Regions from separate parts of the Bacillus sp. EB106-04-04-XG123 genome, predicted to be linked through region 1. Evidence: riboswitches for the same ligand, from Rfam matches in the RefSeq annotation. Region 1 holds a riboswitch; the other holds the start of a gene.

The links. A riboswitch is a leader RNA that binds a small molecule or an ion and turns the genes downstream of it on or off. The one in region 1 is predicted to bind glycine.
Region 2: another riboswitch for glycine. It lies ahead of AC3WTB_RS09730 (amino acid permease); the one in region 1 lies ahead of gcvT (glycine cleavage system aminomethyltransferase GcvT).

What each region holds. Positions count from the first base shown of each region.
Region 1 covers NZ_JBYTDZ010000003.1:350,842-354,263, forward strand. Annotated here, with positions in the region: gene gcvPA (aminomethyl-transferring glycine dehydrogenase subunit GcvPA) at 1-1,178, opposite strand, end outside; gene gcvT (glycine cleavage system aminomethyltransferase GcvT) at 1,195-2,292, opposite strand; glycine riboswitch at 2,392-2,485, opposite strand; glycine riboswitch at 2,489-2,595, opposite strand; gene AC3WTB_RS12325 (DEAD/DEAH box helicase) at 2,844-3,422, shown strand, end outside.
Region 2 covers NZ_JBYTDZ010000002.1:852,916-856,337, forward strand. Annotated here, with positions in the region: gene AC3WTB_RS09725 (DUF3169 family protein) at 1-341, shown strand, start outside; gene AC3WTB_RS09730 (amino acid permease) at 389-1,735, opposite strand; glycine riboswitch at 1,899-1,978, opposite strand; gene AC3WTB_RS09735 (LacI family DNA-binding transcriptional regulator) at 2,243-3,262, shown strand.

The DNA of each region.
Region 1 (3,422 bases):
GGCTCCTGTAACTTGATCACAAATTCATTAAAATGAGCCCCTTCTACATCCGCCTGCAGTCCATATTTTTCTGCCTGCGTCTTGGCATAATGGGCTTTTTGCACGTTTTGATAGGCGATGTCTTTTATGCCTGTTTTCCCTAGTGCCGTCATGGCAACAGAAGCAGCTAGCGCATTTAATGCTTGGTTCGAGCAAATATTTGACGTCGCTTTATCTCTTCGAATGTGCTGCTCACGCGCTTGAAGAGTCAGGACAAATCCACGAACACCATTTTCATCTTCTGTCTGCCCGACTAAACGACCTGGCACTTTTCTCATCAACTTTTTCGTCACAGCAAAATATCCGCAGTGAGGTCCGCCAAATGCCGCCGGGATACCGAACGGCTGCGCATCACCAACGACAATGTCTGCCCCAAGTTTACCAGGCGGCGTCAATAGCCCGAGTGCGAGGGGATTGCTAGAGACAATGAACAGGCTTTTTCCTTTATGTGCAATGGGTTCAATGTCTTTTAACGGCTCGACGACACCAAAAAAGTTTGGATATTGCACGAGAACTGCTGCTGTATCATCGCAGACGGCCTTTTCCAGTGCAGCTAAATCTGTCTGCCCTTTTTTCGCAGGCACTTCAACAACTTCAATGTTTTGTCCTTTGGCGTATGTTTTCAGCACCGCTCTTGATTCAGGGTGAACCGTTTCAGAAACCACCACTTTTTTCTTCTTTGTGTGTCCCGCAGCAAGCATTGCCGCTTCTGCTAGTGCCGTCCCGCCATCATACATTGAGGAATTGGCTAGATCCATACCAGTCAGCTCAGCAATCATTGTTTGAAATTCAAAGATCGCTTGCAATTCACCTTGCGAAATCTCCGGCTGATAAGGTGTATACGCTGTATAAAATTCAGAGCGTGAGATAACATGATCGACAATGACAGGCTGGTAATGATCATATACACCAGCACCAAGAAACGATGCATAGGAAACTGTATCCTTATTCTTTGCAGCTAGCCGGGATAATTCCCTGACAAGCGCTGTTTCAGATGCGGCTTCTTTGATGTTGTATGCTCCTTTGAATCTCACCTTCTCTGGGATATCTGAAAAAAGCTCATCAATCGACTGAACGCCGATGACATCCAGCATTTCTTTCTGATCTTGCTCTGTTTGCGGCAAATATCTGTGCTTCATCCTCTATTCCCCCTCGTTATTTGGTTCTTTTATAAAATGGTGTTGTGACGATTTTGGCTTTTAGACGTTTTTTGCGAACTTGTACTTCCACCTCTGCCCCAAGCTCCGCTTCTGAGGTTTCGATCAAAGCAAGCCCGACATTTTTCTTTAATGTTGGGGATTGAGTGCCCGTTGTGACAAACCCAACCTGCTTTTCTCCTGAAAAGACTGGATAATCTGTACGCGGAATCCCTTTTTCAATCATTTCAATGCCGACAAGCTTTCGCTTCAGTCCCTCTTCTTTTTGTTTTTTAAGTGCTGCTTTTCCGATAAAATCAGCTTCTTTATCCGTTTTGACAGCAAAACCAATTCCGCCTTCTAATGGAGAAATATCCTTTGTCAGCTCCTGGCCATAAAGCGGAAGCCTTGCTTCAAATCTCAAGGTATCACGTGCACCGAGTCCGCACGGTATTAATCCTTTTGGCTGCCCCGCTTCTAATAAAGCGGACCAAAGGTCGACCGCATCTTCTGACTGGCAGTAGATTTCAAAGCCATCTTCCCCTGTGTAACCTGTTCTAGAAACGAGCACTTCTTTATTTGCGACCTCAGCTTTTGATAAAAACGTAAAAGGTTTAAGCGATGTCACCTCTTCATCCGCCACCTCTTTGATGATGTCAGCAGCAAGAGGTCCTTGAAGCGCTAGCAAGGCGGTTTGATCAGATATATTTTTGATCAATACGTCATCCTTCTCTTGGTGCTTCAAAAGCCAATCCACGTCTTTATCGATATTTGATGCGTTGATGACAAGTAAATAGTGGTTCTTTTCTTTTTGGTAGACGAGCAGGTCATCTACCGTTCCGCCATCTTCATAACACATGGCTGTATATAGTGCCTTACCGTCTGTCAGCTTAGACACATCATTGGTTAATAACCTTTGTAAAAAAGGAAGGGCATCTTGACCTTTGACGTCCACCTCACCCATGTGAGACACATCAAAAAGCCCTGCTTTTGTTCGAACAGCTTCATGTTCTTCTTTAATGGAAGAAAATTGGACAGGTAATTCCCAGCCCCCGAAGTCAATGGTTTTTGCGCCAAACGTTTCATACGCATGAAAAAGCGGTGTTCGTTTCAACATCAATCGTTTCCCCCTTTTTTTAGTGCAAATGCAAGCTGAATTTTCAGAAAAAAATCACAGCAAAAAAGGACAGAGCGCTCCCTTTTATCAAAAAGAGGTCTCTGTCCTTGCACCTGAAAGTTTACAGCACAACATCATTGTGCGTTTTCCCCTTTGGTGGTTTGCTAAAACGATCAGCAAACACTCTCCAGAGTTGCGTCCGGTAAGAGTACTTTTGCCTGAGAGATTCACTGAATCATTCAGCTTGCTCCTTCGGCGCCTGCCAGTGCAAAATAACCGCCAAGTCTCTCCCCATACCATCATCCGCTCATATTTTTCACATTTATTGGACATACTATCAAAATGGGTGGCTTATTTTCTAGATCACTTATCAACATCCTACCATTAGAAATGGATGGAGAGCAACAGAAAAATCATTAACATTTTTAAAATAACCTTTCGATATCGTTCGCTTTTATTCATATATCTAGTCTTTTAGAGACCTCTTAAAAAATGAAGCGTTTAAAAACAGAACAATTTATCAGACCCTACTAGAAAGGCAGGCGACCACATTGAATATTCAAACGATTTTTGATCAGGAATGGGCAAATGAATTTCAGCAGCGGCTTTCATCAGACGGCCCCTGGGCGAACTGGGATATGTATCGATTAGCGACGCAGGTTCAAAAAGTCACAGCCATTGATTCATTCGAGGGGCTGCAAGCTCCTGCGCACCTGCCTGCATTCACACCTTTACAGCACCAGCTCGAAGTAGCCAGAAGAGTCGTAGAAGAAATGAATGGGAAAGCCATTCTAGCAGATGAAGTGGGACTGGGAAAAACCGTGGAAGCAGGACTCATTATCAAAGAATACATGATTCGTGGACTTGCCAAAAAAATTCTTATTCTCGTCCCCGCCTCCCTTGTATCTCAGTGGGTACAGGAGCTGCGGACGAAATTTTATATTGATGCTGTTGAACAAAAAAAGAGCTATGTGTGGGAGCAGTGCGACGTAGTCGTTTCTTCCATTGACACAGCCAAAAGACAGCCGCATCGAGACACGATTTTATCGATTGCCTACGATATGGTCATTATCGATGAAGCACACAAACTGAAAAACAATAAAACGAAAAACTATGAATTTGTGAGAAAC
Region 2 (3,422 bases), on a different contig from region 1:
TTCTGGTCAATGCTGCTTTATTTATCGTCACCATTATCAGTTCTTATGCAGCGATATCCGTCCTCAAACTTGTCTATCCTAATCGCAATCTGCCAAATCCGTCCGACAAAGACTATAGTAAAAAGCTGCTCGCCATTTCAGACGAAGGGGAAAAGCATGTCATGCTTGGCGGACTGTTTCACACGTATCAAATGATGAATATTCTATTGACCAGTGCCATGTTTATTTTGATTGTGTATTCCCTTGGAGCCAATCACTCTCAGCTGTTCTCGATCGTGGTCATTGGGGTTGTTTTGATCATTTTGAATGCAAATTATGTGCTAAAGATTAGAAATCGTTAAATGATAAAAAGCACAGCTCTGTCAAAAGGCTGTGCTTTTTCCGTCCGTTACGAAGCACGGCGTTTCTTTCGTGCATAAATCAAAAATAAGAAACCAAACCATACCGGTGTCAATAGTAGCGCAGGACGTGTTGCATCTGCGAAGAGCATGATCACGAGAATGGCTGCAAAGAGCGCAAGAACGCAAATATTCACAAAAGGTGTGAACGGTGCTTTAAAGGTAGATGCTGCATGCAGTTCAGGCCGTGTTTTTTTATATTTCAAATGACAAATTAAAATAATACTCCATACCCAAATGAAACAAATGGCACTAATCGTCGTAACAATCCCAAAGGCTTGTTCGGGAATCAGCTTGCTTAAAAGAGCACCGACCGATACTACAATCGTTGAAACGAATAGCGCATTACTAGGGACAGCGTGCTTGTTCAAACGTCCAAAGGAAGCTGGCCCCTGCTTTTGATGACTGAGATTATACAGAATACGGCTTGTCGAGAACATGCCGCTATTACAAGCTGATGCCGCAGACGTCAACACAACAAAATTGATAAGCCCCGCTGCTACTGGTATCCCAATGAGCCCAAAGGTTTTCACAAAAGGACTTTCTGATGCACTGAGCTCAGTCCATGGGTTGATACATAGTAAAACAAAGATCGCACCCACATAGAAAAATAGAATTCTTAATGGAATCTTATTAATCGCAGAGGGAATGTTTTTTTGCGGATTGGCTGTTTCTGCTGCGGATACGCCAACCAGTTCAACTCCCACATACGCAAAAATCACCATCTGGAATGACAGCAAGAAGCCTGTGACACCATTCGGGAATAACCCGCCATGAGACCATAAATTCGTTACTGTCACCGGTCCGGCATCGGTTTGAAAACCAATGATTAAAAGAACAATTCCAACACCGATCAATAATAGAATCGTAATCACTTTAATGAGTGCAAACCAAAATTCCATTTCTCCGAAAAGCTTCACTGTTAGTAGATTCAATCCTAGTAAAATCAACAAACAAATGATGGCAGGAATCCATTGCGGAATGTCAAACCAATACTGTACATACACCCCAACCGCAATGACATCCGCCATCGCTGTCATAATCCAGCAAAACCAATATGTCCACCCTGTCACAAAAGATGCCCACGGGCCGAGATAGTCCTCTGCAATATCGGTTAATGACTGATAGCCTGCCTTCGATAGAAGCAATTCTCCAAGTGCCCTCATGACAAAAAAGATGGCCATTCCGACAATTAAATAAGCAAAAATGATTGATGGACCTGCCAATTGAATGGCTTTTCCAGAGCCTAAAAACAGCCCTGTTCCAATGGTTCCGCCAATGGCAATCAATTGTACATGACGGTTTGATAAATCTCGTTTTAATTCTTGTTGTGCCAATGCTAACACCCTCCTACGACACGATCTTATACTGAAATAATGAACTCTTTAAAAAGTCCATAAAAAAAGAGATTGGATGCGCTCCAATCTCACGGTCATAAAAGAATAGCAAAATAGAGAAAAGTAATACACGGCATCATCCATGTATCACAAATACAATATTTCGTACTCTTCTGTCCTTTTGCCTGAGATTGTGAACCCTTCGGCGCCGCACATACATGCGGTCTCTCCAGAAGCTGCTCCTGCTATAGTGTGACCCACAGCAATCATAGCCTTCGTTATTTAATTAAAATGTTGCTATTTCTGAATAATTTTATATTTTACGCCTCAATCAGAAAGCTGTCAATGGTAATCTTTTATGATTTACAGTGATACCCATATGTCTTCACTTCATCAATCCCCCCTAATTCATGTATAATAAACCAAAAGATGTTCGGCTCGTCTGATGGAGAAATCCCTCTTGATCATGAACAAAGTTAGGCAATCCATTGAAGTTGGTGAAGATAAATGAAAAAAATGAACAAACAGCGTGTCACATTACAGGAAGTCGCCAAGCATGCCGGTGTCTCGACTTCAACGGCATCACTCGTTGTTCGAAACAATCCTAGAATTTCTGAAGCCACTCGAAACAAAGTGCTTCAATCCATGGAGGATTTAGGATACGTATACGACCGCGTTGCTGCCAACATGCGGTCAAAAAGCTCAAATATCGTTGGTGTGATTGTGACGGATATTTCTAACACCTTTATTTCGGAGTTTTTAATTGGCGTGCAAACCACGCTTGAATCATTGGGCTATACCGTTTTACTTGGTACGACCTTTGACAGTGTCGACAAACAGGAGCGGCTCATTTCCACCATGGTAGAGCACCGAGTGGGCGGAATTATTTTAAACCCAGCTTCGAAAAGCTCTGCTCGAACCGTCAAACAATTAAATCAAATTCGCACGCCAAAAGTACTGGCAAATCGTGAATTATCAGATGTGCAATGTGATTATGTCGGTGTTGATTATGAACAAGGTACTTGGATGGCGGTTCATCATCTTCTTCAAAAGGGACATCGGCGCATCGCCTTCTTAGGGGGGATCAAGACCTCATCGACTTGGATTGAGCGGATGAAAGGTTTCAAAAGAGCCCATGACGAAGAAAATGCGGCAATTGATGATTCCCTTATTATTGATATCGTACCTACTCGTGAAGGCGGGAAAGAAGCACTCGCTCAAGTGATGGATCAATCCGAGCCTCCTACCGCTATTTTTTGTTTTAGTGACTTAGTTGCATTTGGAGTCATGCAAGAACTATCAGCACGGGGCATCCAGCCAGGTGAAGATATTGATGTGGTTGGATTCGATAATGTTCCTGAAGCGGAGATGTACCATCCGCCGCTCACCACTGTTTCTTCCTTCCCCCGATCCATCGGGGCAAAAGCAGCGAACCTTTTATATCATAAAATGCACGAGCAGGATGAAGAGCTGCAGCGATTGATTTTAAAGCCTCAACTTCATATTAGAGAAACCTCTCCATCATGATGAAAAGAGAATTGTGTGCAGCAATTCTCTTTTTTTATTGAACAAGTCAACTATTTCTTTGTTTCATTTTTCTTTTTTTAAATCACAAAGTCATAAACTTGACACATTTAAAATGCAGGAGTATATTTATCTCGTTGCTTCTTTTAGTATATCGTTATAC